Linked DNA regions of Nitrobacter winogradskyi Nb-255. The protein of the gene in region 1 interacts with the protein of each later gene in a pairwise test. Links are inferred from orthologs where the notes say so. Each region holds a gene or a part of one and is shown on either strand. Other genes may lie near its edges. The genes, in order: NWI_RS01675 and ccmE.

Evidence for each region.
Region 2: the proteins of NWI_RS01675 (region 1) and ccmE interact in binary tests that used the Escherichia coli proteins (3 or more experiments, as listed by UniProt). The link is inferred for Nitrobacter winogradskyi Nb-255 from one-to-one orthologs.

The regions. Positions count from the first base shown.
Region 1 is NC_007406.1:352,023-359,794, forward strand. What follows is about bases 3,250-5,990. They hold NWI_RS01675 (heme ABC transporter permease), read right to left. Parts: upstream 5,116-5,990; coding sequence 4,384-5,115; downstream 3,250-4,383. Other genes in these bases: NWI_RS01660 (septation protein A), read left to right, coding at 3,250-3,562; NWI_RS01665 (DsbE family thiol:disulfide interchange protein), read right to left, coding at 3,609-4,202; ccmD (heme exporter protein CcmD), read right to left, coding at 4,199-4,378; ccmB (heme exporter protein CcmB), read right to left, coding at 5,211-5,879; ccmA (heme ABC exporter ATP-binding protein CcmA), read right to left, coding at 5,953-5,990. Also shown: NWI_RS01645 (DEAD/DEAH box helicase), read right to left, coding at 1-832; NWI_RS01650 (RluA family pseudouridine synthase), read right to left, coding at 1,077-1,871; signal recognition particle-docking protein FtsY, read left to right, coding at 1,902-2,849; more of NWI_RS01660, read left to right, coding at 2,960-3,249; more of ccmA, read right to left, coding at 5,991-6,555; aconitate hydratase AcnA, read left to right, coding at 6,781-7,772. UniProt on the Escherichia coli protein: Required for the export of heme to the periplasm for the biogenesis of c-type cytochromes.
Region 2 is NC_007406.1:1,294,687-1,302,683, forward strand. Bases 2,285-5,250 are described here. They hold ccmE (cytochrome c maturation protein CcmE), read left to right. Parts: upstream 2,285-3,506; coding sequence 3,507-3,995; downstream 3,996-5,250. Other genes in these bases: ccmI (c-type cytochrome biogenesis protein CcmI), read left to right, coding at 2,369-3,472; NWI_RS06170 (heme lyase CcmF/NrfE family subunit), read left to right, coding at 3,992-5,250. In the rest of the region: NWI_RS06145 (sensor histidine kinase), read left to right, coding at 1-21; NWI_RS06150 (RT0821/Lpp0805 family surface protein), read left to right, coding at 128-556; NWI_RS06155 (hypothetical protein), read left to right, coding at 815-2,206; more of NWI_RS06170, read left to right, coding at 5,251-5,977; NWI_RS06175 (cytochrome c-type biogenesis protein), read left to right, coding at 6,030-6,548; NWI_RS06180 (Do family serine endopeptidase), read left to right, coding at 6,733-7,997. UniProt on the Escherichia coli protein: Heme chaperone required for the biogenesis of c-type cytochromes. Transiently binds heme delivered by CcmC and transfers the heme to apo-cytochromes in a process facilitated by CcmF and CcmH.

The DNA.
Region 1 (7,772 bases):
ACCTGATGCCGGACTTGGCGAGGCTTTTCACGACCTTGTCGGCGCCGTGCTTGGTCCGCGTGAAGATCAGCGCCCGGTTGACCGGTTCCTGCTTCAGAAGCTGGGCCAGGAACGCGGCCTTGCCTGCATGATCGACCTGAATGATGCGTTGGGTGATGCGGTCCACGGTCGAGGAGACCGGCGTAACCGCGACGCGGGCCGGGTCGCGCAGCATCTGGTTGGCGAGTTCCGCGATGTCCTTCGGCATGGTGGCCGAGAAAAACAGCGTCTGCCGCTTCGCCGGCAGCTTGGCGACGACTTTGCGGATGTCGTGGATGAAGCCCATGTCGAGCATGCGATCGGCTTCGTCCAGCACCAGAAATTCGACCTGACCGAGTTTCAGCCCGTTGCTTTGAACGAGATCGAGCAGGCGGCCCGGCGTTGCGACCATCACCTCGACGCCATGCATCACGGCGCGGACCTGACGTCCCATCGGGACCCCGCCGATCGCGAGGGCCGAGGTCAGGCGCAGGTGCCGGCCGTAGGCGTTGAAGTTTTCGAGAATCTGGCCTGAAAGTTCGCGCGTCGGGCTGAGCACCAGAACCCGGCAGCTCTTGGGTTGCGGCTTGATTCGATTCTGAAGCAGCCGATGCAGGATCGGCAACGCGAAGGCCGCGGTCTTGCCGGTGCCGGTCTGGGCAATTCCGACAAGGTCGCGTCCGGTGAGGGCAATAGGGATGGTTTGAGCCTGGATGGGCGTGGGCGTCAGATAATTCTCTTCCGCGAGCGCACGTGAAATCGGATCGGCGAGGCCGAAATCCTGAAAGGAGGACAAAAGGTTGCTTCTTTCCATTATGGGACCAGGCGCTCGGCCATATCGGCCGGAGCGTGCCAGGGCGTCGGTGACACCCGCGTGTTTGGGGCGTCGATTGACTTTGGCTGAAGGGGCAAGCCAGAGACCGTTAACGGCCCAGAACACGCGGCTCGCAGTGACCTGACATTTTCAAGGTCGTGTTACCATATGAAGCAGGAACGCGGCGGATTCAAGGTGAATCGTCGCGGCTCGCACGCCCAAGGTTCTCCCGCGGAGCTTTAGCCTACTCTGCGTTCCAGCCGCACGCCCTGAGCCGCGCGTGCAAATGCGCGGGCGCGGGCGCGGTGACCACCACGGGAGGCTTGTTCCTCGACAGCGGAATCGCGATCTGGCGTGCATGCAGATGCAGGCCCGGCTCGTCGAGGCGCGGGACGTATTGTTCGTTCCGCGAACGGCGTAAACTGGCCTGGGTTCCGTAGATGTTGTCGCCGACGATCGGCCAGCCCATCGCCGCGCAATGGACGCGCAGTTGATGAGTGCGGCCGGTAAGCGGTTCCAGCGACAACCAGGTCAACTGAACTCCTGCTCCGGAAACGGTGGAGGTGTCAGGAGAGGATCGCCCCAGCACTTTCCATTTCGTGGTCGACGGCAGCCCGTTCGGATCCGGCTTCTGCCACCAGCCGCGTTCTTCGTTCAGCCGCCCCAGTGGAATATCGATGGCGCCCTCATCCTCGCTCGGGCCGCCTTCGACCACGGCCCAGTAGGTCTTTGAAATCTTGCCGTGCTTGAACAGCAGGCCGAGCGAAGCCGTCGCCTTGCGGTGCCGCCCGAGCACCAGACAGCCCGAGGTGTCGCGGTCCAGCCGATGGGCCAGCACCGGCGGCCGCGGCAGGCCGAACCGCAGCGCGTCGAACGACGCTTCGAGATTGGCGCCGCCCTTGGGGCCGCGATGGACGGCGATGCCCGCGGGCTTGTCGATCACCAGCATCAGCCCGTCGCGGTGGAGGACGCGGGCCTGGATCTCCTCCGGCGTCGGCTGGGCCGTATCGACGGTTCGCTTTATTTCCGGTTGCGGCATGATCGTCGAAACGGCTAACACACCTCCACGATGAGTGACAGTTCCGAGGATCAACCGAAACAGAGCTGGTGGCGCAGGCTGTCCGGCGGCCTCAAGCGGACTTCCGCTTCGCTCGGGACGGCGGTGGCCGATCTCGTCACCAAGCGCAAGCTCGACCGCGCCATGCTCGATGATATCGAGGACGTCCTGCTGCGCGCCGACCTCGGAACCGCGGTCGCCGAACGCATCGCGGAGGCGGTCGGCGAGGGACGCTATGACAAGGCGATCTCCGCCGACGAGGTGAAGGCCGTCGTCGCGACCGAAGTGGAAAAAGTCCTCGCTCCGGTGGCGCGGCCGCTGATCATCGACGAAACGGTCAAGCCGTTCGTTATTCTGGTGGTCGGCGTCAACGGCTCCGGCAAGACTACGACCATCGGCAAGCTGGCGGCGAAGTTGTCCGCCGAGGGGCGCAAGGTGATGATGGCGGCCGGCGACACGTTTCGCGCCGCGGCGATCGACCAGTTGAAGGTCTGGGGCGAGCGAACCGGATCGCCGGTGATCGCGGGCGCGCAAGGATCGGATTCCGCGAGCCTGGCGTTCAACGCGCTGACCGAGGCGCGAAACCAGAACAGCGACGTGCTGCTGATCGACACCGCGGGCCGCCTGCAGAACAAGGCGGAGCTGATGAACGAACTGGAAAAGATGGTTCGCGTCATCCGCAGGGTCGATTCGTCGGCTCCGCATGTCGTGTTGCTCGTGCTCGACGCCACGGTCGGACAGAACGCGCTGTCGCAGGTCGAGGCGTTTCATCGCACCGCCGGCGTCACCGGGCTGGTGATGACCAAGCTGGACGGCACGGCGCGCGGCGGCATTCTGGTGGCGCTCGCGGAGAAGCATAAGCTGCCCGTGCACTTCATCGGCGTCGGCGAAGGAGTGGACGACCTCGCGCCGTTTACGGCAGGCGATTTCGCGCGGGCGGTCGCGGGGATCGAGCATTAGTTTTTATCGTGCCCGAACCCCACGGGCGGGCATGCCGGGACTACCGAAACCGCGCGAAACACCGGCTTCATCCGCTGTTGCGGATAAAGCCGGTCATAACAGGCAGGATGATGAACAAGTCGCAACCGCACCCGCTATTCAAGCTCGCGACCGAACTCGGTCCGCTGCTGGTGTTCTTCGCCGCCAATGCGAAGTTCGGGCTGTTCGTGGCAACGGCCGCGTTCATGGTGGCGATCGTGGCGGCGATGATCGCGTCCTATGCGGTGACGCGACATATCCCGCTGATGGCGCTGGTGACGGCGGTCATCGTCATCGTGTTCGGTACGCTGACGCTGGTTCTGCATGATGAGACCTTCATCAAGGTGAAGCCCACCATCATCTATGCCCTGTTCGCGGCGGTGCTCGGCGGCGGATTGCTGTTCGGCCGCTCCTTCATCGCGATCATGTTCGATCAGGTGTTCAACCTGACGCCGCGCGGCTGGCGGCTGTTGACGCTGCGCTGGGCGCTGTTCTTTGCGGCGATGGCCGTCCTGAACGAATTCGTCTGGCGGACCCAGAGCACGGACTTCTGGGTCAATTTCAAGGTTTTCGGAGCGGTCCCGCTCACCATGATCTTCGCCATGATGCAGATGCCGCTGACCCGGCGCCATCATCTGGAGCCGGCCACTCTGGAAGCCAGCGATGCCCGGGAAGGGGATGTCAGCAAGAACTGATGACTTGCCTATAAGCTGGCCGGCCGGAAAGACGAACGGGGCTGGATCAGGAGCCCGCTTTCAGGGCCTTTTCGATTTCCGGCTTCAGCACCGCTTCGATGTTCTCAGGGGTGATTTCCCCGACCAGCTTGTAGGCGATGGTGCCGTCCCGCGCGACCACGAAGGTCTCGGGCACGCCGTAGACGCCCCATTCGATGGAGGCCCGGCCATTGCTGTCGACGCCGACGACATCGAACGGGTTGCCGTAGCGGCCGAGGAAGCGGCGGGCGTTGTCGGAGGCGTCCTTGTAGTTGATGCCGACGAATTGCACGCGCCGGTCCTTGGCGAACTCGGTCAGCAGCGGCGCCTCGCTATGGCAGGGGACGCACCAGGACGCCCAGACGTTGACCAGGCTGACCTTGCCCACGAAGGTCGCGGGGTCGATCCCCGGCACCGGCTTGCCGTCCGCCATGAGGCCGGACAGTGGCGGCAGCGGGATCTGGGGCGCGGCGCGGCCGATCAGCGCCGAGGGGATTCGCGAAATGTCGCGGTCGCCGAGCCGGAACCAGAACAGGAGCGCCAGCGCGGCAAAGAGCACGAGCGGCAGCGCCATCAGCCAGCGCCGTTTCGGCGCGGCGGCGGGCGGCTCAGGGTCGGTCATTGAACCTCCGCTGCGCTGCGTCCCGATCGCCTGACCGCGCCCGCGGCTTCAAGGCCGCGCAGGCGCGCCTTCTGACGGCGGTAATCCATGATCACCCAGACAATGAGCGCGACAACCACGGCTGCGACCGACACGTAGGATGTCACGATGAATGAGGCATAGGGACCGAGCGCCATGATTGTCACGCCACCGATTTGCTGGCTTGCAGCATCTGCAAGGTGCGCACGCGCCGGCGCAGGATTTCATTCCGCATCGCCGCGATATGCAGCGTCAGGAACAGCAGGGTGAAGCCGATCGCCATCACCACGAGGGGAATCAGGAAGGCGCGGTCGAGCGTCGAGCCGCCCATGCGCACCACCGAGGCCGGCTGATGCAGCGTATTCCACCAGTCGACCGAGAACTTGATGATGGGAATGTTGACCGAGCCGACCAGCGTCAGCACCGCGGCGGCGCGCGCGGCGCGCGACGGATCCTCGACCGCGCGCCATAGCGCCATCAGGCCAAGATACATCAGGAACAGGATCAAAACCGAGGTCAGCCGCGCATCCCATTCCCAATAGGTGCCCCACATCGGTCGGCCCCACAGCGATCCCGTCAGCAGCGCGAGAAATGTGAAGGCCGCGCCGATCGGCGCTGCGGTCTTGGCCGCGACGTCGGCCAGCGGATGCCGCCACACCAGCGTGCCCAGCGCCGCGACGCTCATCACGCCCCACACGAACATCGACAGCCACGCATTCGGAACGTGGATGAACATGATCTTCACGGTCGCGCCCTGCTGATAGTCATCGGGCGCGATGGCGGACTGGTAGAGGCCGACCGCGAGCACGAGCGCGGTGACCGCCACGAGCCACGGCAGAATCCGGCCGGCAAGCGTGAGAAACCGGGAGGGGTTGGCGAGGTCAATCAACGACATGGGCACCACTGATAGTCGCCGGAGCTACCGCAGGCAATGCGGATTTGCGTCCGGTTTCCTCCTTGAGCAAAAATTGATTGGCTGCATCAAGCGCCTCAATCCAGCCCGTGCCGCAGGCTTGAGGCGGCGGCGAACGGACCGATGACCAGGCTCGCCAGCGACAGCGCGCACAGAATCGAGAACGGAGTGCCGAACGGCGATGGTCCGGACATCGCGGCATTGGAAGCGGCGACGCCGAAAATCAGAACCGGGATCGACAGCGGAAGCACCAGCACCGAGAGCAGCAGCCCGCCGCGGCGCAGGACGACGGCGAGGGCGGCGCCGACCATTCCCGTGAAGGTGAGCGCCGGCGTTCCCGCAAGGAGCGTCAGCGCCACGGCACCGGTCGCGACGGCGTCCAGGTTGAGCAGCAACCCCAGCACGGGCGTCGCGGCGACCAGCGGCAACCCTACGGCCAGCCAGTGCGCCAGCGCCTTCGCGGCGCAGACGAGTTCGAGCGGCGTGCGGCCCATGACGATCAGGTCAAGCGAACCATCATCGTGATCGGCGGTGAACAGGCGATCGAGCGTCAGCAGGCTCGCCAGCAGCGCGCCGAGCCAGAGAATCGCGGGCCCGAGTTTTTTCAGGAGCGCGAGATCGGGGCCGACCGCGAACGGCATCAGCACCACGACGGTCAGGAAAAACAGCACCCCGATCAGCGCGCCGCCGCCGACGCGCAGCGCGACGCGCACATCCCGGCGGATCACGGCGGCGAGGGCGGTCATGAAGAGGACCCTTTTCTTCTTTCCCACGAGGGAAGGAGGGGCAAGGCTCGTCGCATGTGGATTGGAGCCAACCTCATGCCGCGCCTCCGATCCGCAGTTCCCGCGCGGCGATGCCGAGCGGCGTATGGGTCGCGGCCAGAATGATGCCGCCGCCCGCGAGATGGCCGGTCATGATCGCGGCGAAGGCGGCCTGACCGGTGACGTCGAGGGCCGAGGTCGGTTCGTCCAGCAGCCAGACCGGGCGCTTGACGGCCAGGAGCCGTGCGATGGACAGCCGTCGCCGCTGTCCGGCCGAGAGATAGGCCGCCGGCAGATGCGCGACATGGTCGAGCCCGACCGCCGCGAGCGCATCCGATTCGCCCGATTTCCCGCCGCCGAGGAAATCCCGCCAGAACGACAGGTTTTCGCTGACCGTGAGCGCAGGCTTGAGGGCGTCGCGATGGCCGAGGTAATGCGCCTGTTCCGGCAGCGTCAACTCGGGATCGCCGCCTTCAAGGCTGATCGACCCGTCCGCTATCGCCAAAAGACCCGCGAGCAGCCGGAGCAGGGACGTTTTCCCCGCGCCGTTAGGGCCGGTGATCGCCACGGCGTGGCCCGACTCCGCCGCCACATCGAGGCCGGAGAACACCTCCCGTCCTCCTCTGACGCATCGCAATCCGTTCCCTGAAAGTCTCATGGCGGTCCTGTTCGCGGAACTGTCGCGTTTCTGTGTATGGCTGAAAGGCGGGGTACAAGCATTTGAGGGGCGGTGGCGGACGATCTGGAAAGACTCTATAAAACTGGAACTGATGCAGCACAAAACGCGCCGCAGCGAAACCCCGGGGGTTGGTGCGTCAGCGGTGTTTCAATACCCTATTGGTTTGCTGGCCGGTACCTCAGACGTTAATTCGGGATTTCTCACATGGCTTCGCTCGACAGCTTCAAGTGCCTGAAAACCTTCAAGGTCGGAGACAAGACTTACGCTTACTACAGTCTGCCGGCCGCGGAGAAGAATGGCCTCAAGGGCATCTCCCGGCTGCCCTATTCCATGAAGGTGCTGCTGGAAAACCTGCTGCGCAACGAGGACGGACGCTCGGTGAAGAAGGAAGACATCGCCGCGTTCGCCAAATGGCTGAGAAAGCGCAGGCTCGAGCACGAGATTGCCTTCCGTCCGGCTCGCGTTCTGATGCAGGATTTCACCGGCGTGCCCGCGGTGGTCGATCTCGCGGCGATGCGCAACGCGATGCAGAATCTCGGCGGCAAGCCTGAGAAGATCAATCCGCTGGTGCCGGTCGATCTTGTCATCGACCACAGCGTGATCGTGAACTTCTTCGGCGACAACAAGGCGTTCGCCCGCAACGTGGTCGAGGAGTACAGGCAGAACCGGGAGCGCTACGAGTTCCTGAAATGGGGACAGAAGGCGTTCTCGAATTTCGCGGTGGTGCCGCCCGGCACCGGCATCTGCCATCAGGTCAATCTTGAATATCTGGCGCAGACGGTGTGGACGCGAAAGGAAAGGCTGACGATCGGCAAGAAGACCGCCAGCACCGAGGTCGCCTATCCGGATACGGTGCTCGGCACCGATTCCCACACCACCATGGTCAATGGCCTTGCCGTCTTGGGGTGGGGCGTCGGCGGCATCGAGGCGGAAGCCGCCATGCTTGGCCAGCCGCTATCGATGCTGCTGCCCGACGTGGTCGGCTTCAAGCTGAAGGGGGCGCTGAAGGAAGGGGTGACCGCCACCGATCTCGTGCTCACCGTTACCCAGATGCTGCGCAAGCAGGGCGTCGTCGGCAAGTTCGTCGAGTTCTACGGACCTGGCCTCGATCATCTGTCGGTCGCGGACAAGGCGACCATCGCCAACATGGCGCCGGAATACGGCGCGACCTGCGGCTTCTTTCCGATCGATGCGGC
Region 2 (7,997 bases), 940 kb from region 1 along the record:
CTGTTGCTGCCGTCAGCTTGAGCCCCGGTTTGCTGGTCGTCCCATGTCGAAGTCCCGCCCGCATCACCCGTTCCCGTGCAATCGAATGCGGAATCCGTCCGGCGAAAAGCGCCGGGGGAGCGTGAATATGCTGCTGATTGCCGTGGCGGCGACGCTCGCTCTCGGCGGTTGCGACACGACGGGTTCCGGCGGCCCTGACGCTCCCGGCCTGACGGCCTTCGCCGGCTTCTGGGAAGGGGCCACCGGTCCCGCGACAGCCGCGGCGCTGGGTGGATTGATTGGACCGAAACTCGGTTCCGCCCTGGATGACAACGACCGTCGGCTGGCCTATCAGGCGCAGATCGATGCGCTTGAGCGTGGCGCGCCGGGCGCGCCGATTACCTGGCGCAATCCGGATAGCGGCCGTCACGGCAATATCGTCGCCGGACCGGAATATGAGGTGGAGGGTGCGACATGCCGCGGCTATTCCCACACCGTCACGATTGCCGGTCAACTCCAGACCGTGCGCAGAACCGCTTGCCGGAACGCTGACGGACGCTGGACCGCGACCGGCTGATTGTAAGGCCGCAAAATTTGAATCAAATCAAAGCCTCACTGACCAGCATTCAAGCATGGAATGAGTCCTCCCCGCTCCCTGATGAAATGCGAAGCGGGATCGCGTTTCTGATTTGACGTATTTTCTTGGCGCGAGCCGTTATCCCGTTGTCTCGAAACTCCTCCGGCCCGGCGCAACGCATCCTTAAGACCGCGTCTGATATGAGGCGCTACGGGCTTTCCGGTGTCCGCGCGATCGTTCGCGTGAAGATGTGCGTGCATGGACCAGACCTCGATCGAACGGCTGAAGGACTACCTTGCGCAGCTTCCGCCGAAATCGCAGGCGTTGTTGATGCGGGAGTTCGAGCGCGCGGTGGAGCGCGGCGAAGACGCTGCGGTCGCGAACCTCGTTCTCGGGGAGCTGCGCCGGATTGACCCCCAATCGGGTGACAGCGAGCAGCGGAGTGAAGACCCGGTCCGGCATCTGTTCCGTCCCCTCGATCCGTTTCTCGTGGAAGACAATGTCGTGCCGCGCTCCGGCCAGATCCGGCGCAACTCGCTCGTGCCGGTCTGGCGTTGGCTGGCGCGCGAGGGCGCGCCGGATGACGCGCGCGCGTTCGAGGCCGTGCTGGCGGCTGAGGCCGGATCGGCATCCGGGATCGAGACGGCGGCACGGGTTTTCCAGCCGGTGGCGGCAGCCGCCATCCTGCGAATCCTTACGGATAGTTCCGGCATCAACCGCCAGCGGACGCTTGGCCGCATCAGCGCTCCCGGCGTCATTGAAGATCTGCCCGCGATCGCGGCGGTTCTGCACGCGCGCGAAGCCCTCGACACCCTGAATATTCGGCTGCCTGGTTTTCTGCCTGTCTTCGGCGAGCCGCAGATCGCCTCCCTGATGACGGCGCTCAATGTTCCTTCCCTGCAAACGCCGGCGGCCTTGCCGTTTGCGTTGTCGCTGGTGATGCAGCGCCTGTCGGCACCGTGGCAGATCATCCGCCTCGCGGTTCAGGTCGCGGGGTCGGACGATGAGATACGCGTGGCGGCGACGCCTTATGGCGTGGCCGTCAAGATGGCGCTCGACGATCTGTCGCAGACGTCGGCCGTTCTGCGGGCCGATATCCGGCGCGGCCGGTTCGAGAATGTCTCCCGGCACTTGAAGACCTTGCACGACGGTGTTCGCGGGCTAAGGACCGAGCTTGATATCCGAACCGATTCCGGCTGGGGGCGTCAGCTCGCGGCGATCAGGGTCGATATTTCCGAGGTTCTGCAATCGGAGATCGAAGGCGTCGCCGGCCGTGTGCGGCGTATTTTGCGTCAGCGGCCCGACAAGGACATTCCAGCCGGCGCAAAACTCGACTCGATCGAGGTCGAGGAAACCGCCGCGTTGATCGATTTTGTCGCGGTATGCCGGACCTACGCCAGCGAACTGGCCATCAACGAAGTCACGACGCGCACCTATTCGGACTTGCAGCATTACGTCGAGAGGACCTCCGAAACCCTTGTCGAAGCGCTTCGCAACGGCGATGAGCGCGTGCGGGCGTTCCGGCAGCAGCAGGTCAAGGCGGTGATCCGTTTTTGCGAGGTTCTGTTCGGCCGGGATTACTCGTCGCTGATGAGCCGGGCGGCGGACCACGCGCTCACGGCCGAACGCAAATCGTCGCGGGCAGGGTGAGCGGGCGTCCGTGTTTCCGATAAACGCTATTAAATCATGCGGTTGTGGATGTTTACCGTCAATTGTGCCGCAATTGTCAATTGCGTCCGTATTCCAGTCGTGATGTAACCCGGCCGTCGAACGGCCGCTCCCGGCGCCGCTACCAGATGGAACCCTGATGAGATGACGGTGTGGTTTGTGTTCGCGCTGATGACCGCCGGTGCGGCTTTCGCGGTGCTGTGGCCGCTCGGTCGGTCAGGCAGTCGGCGAACCTCGGGCGGCAGCGAGACCACGGTTTACCGCGACCAACTGGCCGAGGTCGGGCGCGATGCCGCCGCCGGCCTGATCGGCGAGGCGGAGGCGGCTGCGGCGCGGGTCGAGATCGGGCGCCGGCTTCTGGAAGCGGCTGACGCGGAACGTCATCAGCCGCAGGATTCGAAACTCTGGCTGCGCCGTGCGGTGGCGGTGGTCGCGCTGGCGGGAATCCCGTTGCTGGCGTTCGCGACCTACCTCCCTCTGGGATCGCCGCAAATGCCCGATTTCCCCCTCGCGGCGCGCATTCAAACCGCCGATGCGTCGCAATCCCTCGACAGCCTCGTGGCGCGTGTCGAATCGCACCTGGAGAAGAATCCCGGCGACGGCCGGGGCTGGACCGTACTGGCGCCGATACTCGCGAAGCTCGGCCGCTTCGACGACGCGGCGCGCGCCTATCGCAACGTGATCACGTATGAGGGCGAGACCGCGCCGCGCCGCGCCGATCTCGGGGCGGCGATCGCGGGGGCGGCCAACGGCATCGTCACCGCCGAGGCGAAGAAGGAGTTCGAGCGGGCGCTCGCCCTGAACCCGCAGGAGGCGAAGGCGCGCTTTTTCCTTGGAATGGCCGCGCAGCAGGACGGCCGCAGCGCCGACGCCATGAAGATCTGGAAAGCCCTGCTGGCCGATGCGCCTGCGGATGCGGAATGGCGCGTGACCGTGCAGGAGGCGCTGGCGCAGCTCGGGGACGGCGCGCCTCGCCCGACGGAAGAAGCGGTGGCCGCGGCGAGCGACATGAACGAAGCGGATCGCTCCGCGATGATCCACACGATGGTCGACCGGCTGGCGGCGCGCCTGAAGCAGGACGGCAACGATGTCGAGGGATGGCTGCGCCTCGCCCGCGCCTATATGGTGCTCAATCAGCCGGAGAAGTCGCGCGCCGTGCGCGATGACGCGCGCCGCGCGCTCGGGCGGAATGAAGCAGGGTTGCGCCAGCTCAACGAAGGGTTCAAGGCGCTCGGGATAGACGGATGATCGAGGTATTTGCTTTGCGCGCAGGTGGTGAAACATGACTCGCAAGCAGCGGCGCTTGACGATGATCGGCGGAGCGCTCGTGGTGCTCGGCATCGCGGCCGCGCTGGTGCTTAATGCCCTGCGCGATTCCATCGTGTTTTTCTCGACGCCGATGATGGTGTCGGAGAAGCATATTCAGCCGGGGCAACGCTTTCGGCTAGGCGGGCTGGTGCAGACCGGTTCGCTGGTCCGCGGTGACAATCTCGCCGTTTCATTCAGGGTGTCTGACGGGAGCGCCACCCTCCCGGTGAGTTACAAGGGCATTCTGCCTGATCTGTTCCGCGAGGGGCAGGGGGTGGTCGCCGAGGGCGCGCTTGATAATTCGGGTGTGTTCCAGGCCGACACCGTGCTGGCCAAGCACGACGAGACCTACATGCCGAAAGAGGTCGCGGATGCCTTGAAGAAGCAGGGGCATTGGAAGGACGATTATGGCGCGCAGCCCGGAGCCGCTGAAGCTTCTAGCAAGCAGGAGGTGTCGCAATGATCGCCGAGGCCGGGCATTTCGCGCTGGTGCTGGCGCTCGGGCTCGCGCTGATCCAGTCCGTGGTTCCGATCATCGGCGCAAGACTGCACGACGGCGCGTTGATGAACGTGGCGCGCTCGACCGCGCTGGCGCAATTGCTGTTTGTCGCCGCTTCGTTTTTCGCGCTTGCGACGCTGTACGTGGTTTCCGATTTCTCGGTCCTCAACGTCTTCCAGAATTCCCACTCGCTGAAGCCGATGATCTACAAGATCACCGGCGTCTGGGGCAATCACGAAGGCTCCATGCTGTTGTGGGTGACGATCCTCGCTTTGTTCGGCGGGCTGGTCGCGGCGTTCGGCAATAATCTTCCGCTGACGCTGCGCGCCCATGTGCTGGCGGTGCAGGGCTGGGTCGCGACCGCGTTCTACCTGTTCATCCTGCTGACATCGAATCCGTTCACGCGGATCGCCAGCCCGCCGATGGAGGGGCGCGATCTCAATCCTGTGCTGCAGGATATCGGGCTCGCGGTACACCCGCCGATGCTTTATCTCGGCTATGTCGGCTTCTCCATCGCGTTCTCCTTCGCGGTCGCCGCCCTGATCGAAGGCCGCATCGACGCAGCCTGGGCGCGCTGGGTGCGGCCATGGACGCTGGTGGCGTGGATTTTCCTCACCCTCGGAATCGCGATGGGATCGTACTGGGCCTATTACGAACTCGGCTGGGGTGGCTGGTGGTTCTGGGATCCGGTCGAGAACGCCTCGCTGATGCCGTGGCTGGCGGGAACGGCGCTGCTGCATTCCTCGGTGGTGATGGAAAAGCGCAACGCGCTGAAAGTATGGACCATCCTGCTCGCGATCCTGACGTTCTCGCTGTCGCTGCTCGGCACCTTTTTGGTGCGTTCGGGCGTGCTGACGTCAGTCCATGCCTTTGCTACCGACCCGACGCGCGGCGTCTTCATCCTGCTGATCCTCTGCACCTTCATCGGCGGCAGCCTCACCTTGTTTATCTGGCGTGCGTCCACTCTGAAGCAGGGCGGCTTGTTCGCGCCGGTCTCGCGCGAAGGCGCGCTCGTGCTCAACAACCTGTTCCTGACCACGGCCTGCGCCACCGTGTTCGTCGGCACGTTGTATCCGCTGGCGCTCGAGGTCATCACCGGCAACAGGATTTCGGTCGGAGCGCCGTTCTTCAACCTGACGTTCGCGCCCTTGTTCGTCCCGCTGCTGATCGCGGTGCCGTTCGGCCCGCTGCTGGCGTGGAAGCGCGGTGATCTGCTCGGTGCCTCTCAACGGCTGATCGCCGCCGGGGTCGGCAGCGTGATCGCCGTGGCCGTGCTGTGGGCATGGACGCGTGGCGGCAGCACCTTCGCGCCGCTGGCGATCGGACTGGCGGTGTTCGTGATTATCGGCGCTCTCTGTGATCTCGCCGAGCGCGTCAACCTGTTTCGTGCGTCGCTGCCGGTTTCCCTGCGCCGCGCGAAAGGATTGCCTCGTTCGGCGTGGGGCACGGTTTTCGCCCATGCCGGCCTCGGGGTAGCCTTGATCGGCATCGTCTGCGAAACCACCTGGAATACCGAATACATCGCCTCGATGAAGATCAACGACGTGGCGCGGGTCGGTGGCTACAGTCTGACGTTCGAGGGTACGACGCAGCATCAGCGATCCAACTATCGCGAAGATATCGCGCGCTTCACCGTCAGTCGGGACGGGCAGCCGATCGCGGTCATGATGCCCTCCAAGCGTAACTTCACGACGCGCGCGGCTTCGACCACGGAAGCGGCGCTGCTGACGCGTGGCGCGAGCCAGCTCTACATCTCGCTCGGTGAAGCCACCGCCGATGGGTCGATCGCGGTGCGCATCTATCACAAGCCTATGGTGTTGCTGATCTGGTTCGGTCCGGTCCTGATGGCCTTCGGCGGCGTGCTGTCGCTGTCAGACCGGCGCTTGCGGGTCGGTGCGCCGAAACCGGCGAAGGCCGGCTGGCGCACGCTCCAGCCGGCGGAGTAAGGCTGCCATGCGTGAACTCGTACAAACCCTGTCGTCGTTGTGCGGACGGTGCATGGCGTGGAACAGGTTCCTGCCTGTTCTCGGCGCGATCCTTTGTTTTGGGCTCTTGGCGGTGTCTTCCGCTCATGCGGTGCAGCCGGACGAGGTCATGACCGACCCCGCTCAGGAAGCGCGCGCGCGCGACCTGTCGCGCGGGTTGCGCTGCATGGTGTGCCAGAACCAGTCGATCGACGATTCCTCGGCGCCGCTGGCGCGGGATCTCCGTCTGCTGGTGCGGGAGCGGATCGCCGCCGGCGACAGCAATCAGCAGGTGCTAGATTTTCTGGTGGCCCGTTATGGCGACTACGTTCTGCTGAAGCCGCCTTTTGAGACGAGTACGCTGCCGCTCTGGCTTCTGACTCCGCTGCTTCTGGCCGGCGGCGGACTGGCGCTGTGGGGATACAGCCGGCGGCGGTCAAAAGCGGTGAAGGCCGCTCAGGAGGCTCCACCGCGTTTGAGCGAGGAAGAAGAAGCCCGGCTCGCGAAACTGGTGGCGATCGAACGCGCCGCCGGCGAGGAGTCGAAGGCTTGAGCCGATAACCGGTTTTCGATCCGCGACCTCGTGATGTGTGCGCCAAACCGCCGCACGAGGCGTTTGCTGTTGTTACGAAACATTAATTTCTTGGTCAGCGCGCGGTAAGGTGCGAATACCCATCTTCAGGGACATGAAGTGCCGGTTTTCGGCACTATATCAAACCTGTCTTTTGGAGATCCGCATGACCGACCTGCCGTCTTCCCAGTTAAAGCCCATTCGTTCTGGGGTCACCGCGCGCAGGTTCGCGTTGATGGCGTCTGTCGTCGCGGGTGTTGGCGTAGCCGCTTACGGGCTAAGCCCTTCCGCAGACAAGGCCGAGTTCTTCATAAGTCCCGCTTATGCGCAGGTCAACACCGACGTGAGCAAGGTCGCGCAGCCGATCGGCTTTGCCGACATCGTCGAGCGGGTGAAGCCGTCGGTAATTTCGGTCAAGATCCGTATGAAGGACAGGGCGGTGGCCAGCGGGGACGATTCGCCGTTCCAGCCGGGCTCGCCCATGGAGCGGTTTTTCCGCCGCTTTGGCGGACCGGATGGCCTACCGCCAGGAATGCGCGGCCGGCGCGGTCCTGGCCTCGTGACAGGGCAGGGCTCCGGCTTCTTCATCTCGGCTGATGGGTATGCTGTGACCAACAACCATGTCGTCGACGGCGCGGACAAGGTCGAAGTCACGACCGACGACGGCAAGACCTACACCGCCAAGGTGATCGGGGCTGATCCGCGCACGGACATTGCCCTGATCAAGGTCGAGGGCGGCTCCAGTTTCCCGTTTGCGAAACTGTCGGATGACAAGGTGCGGATCGGCGATTGGGTTCTCGCGGTCGGCAATCCGTTCGGTCTTGGCGGTTCGGTGACCGCCGGCATCGTGTCGGCCAGCGGCCGTGACATTGGCACCGGCCCCTATGACGACTTCATCCAGATTGACGCCCCGGTCAACAAAGGTAATTCCGGCGGCCCGGCTTTCAACATGAAGGGCGACGTCATCGGCGTGAATACCGCGATCTATTCGCCGTCCGGCGGCAGCGTCGGCATTGCGTTCTCGATTCCCGCGAATACGGTGAAGAGTGTCGTTGCTCAGCTCAAGGACAAAGGGTCGGTGAGCCGCGGATGGATCGGCGTCCAGATCCAGCCGGTGACTTCCGACATCGCCGACAGCCTCGGTCTCAAGAAAGCCGAAGGCGCGCTGGTGGCTGAGCCGCAGGCCAACAGTCCGGCGGCCAAGGCGGGTATAAAGTCCGGCGACGTGATCACGGCCGTCAATGGTGATCCGGTCAAGGACGCGCGCGAACTGGCGCGGACCATCGGTAGCTTGGCGCCGGGAACGTCGATCAAGCTCAACGTCCTGCGCAAGGGCACGGACAAGGTCGTCAACCTGACGCTTGGCACTCTGCCCGACACCGTCGAAGCCCGAGCTGACCACTATGGCGATCGTGGCTCATCGCGCGACAA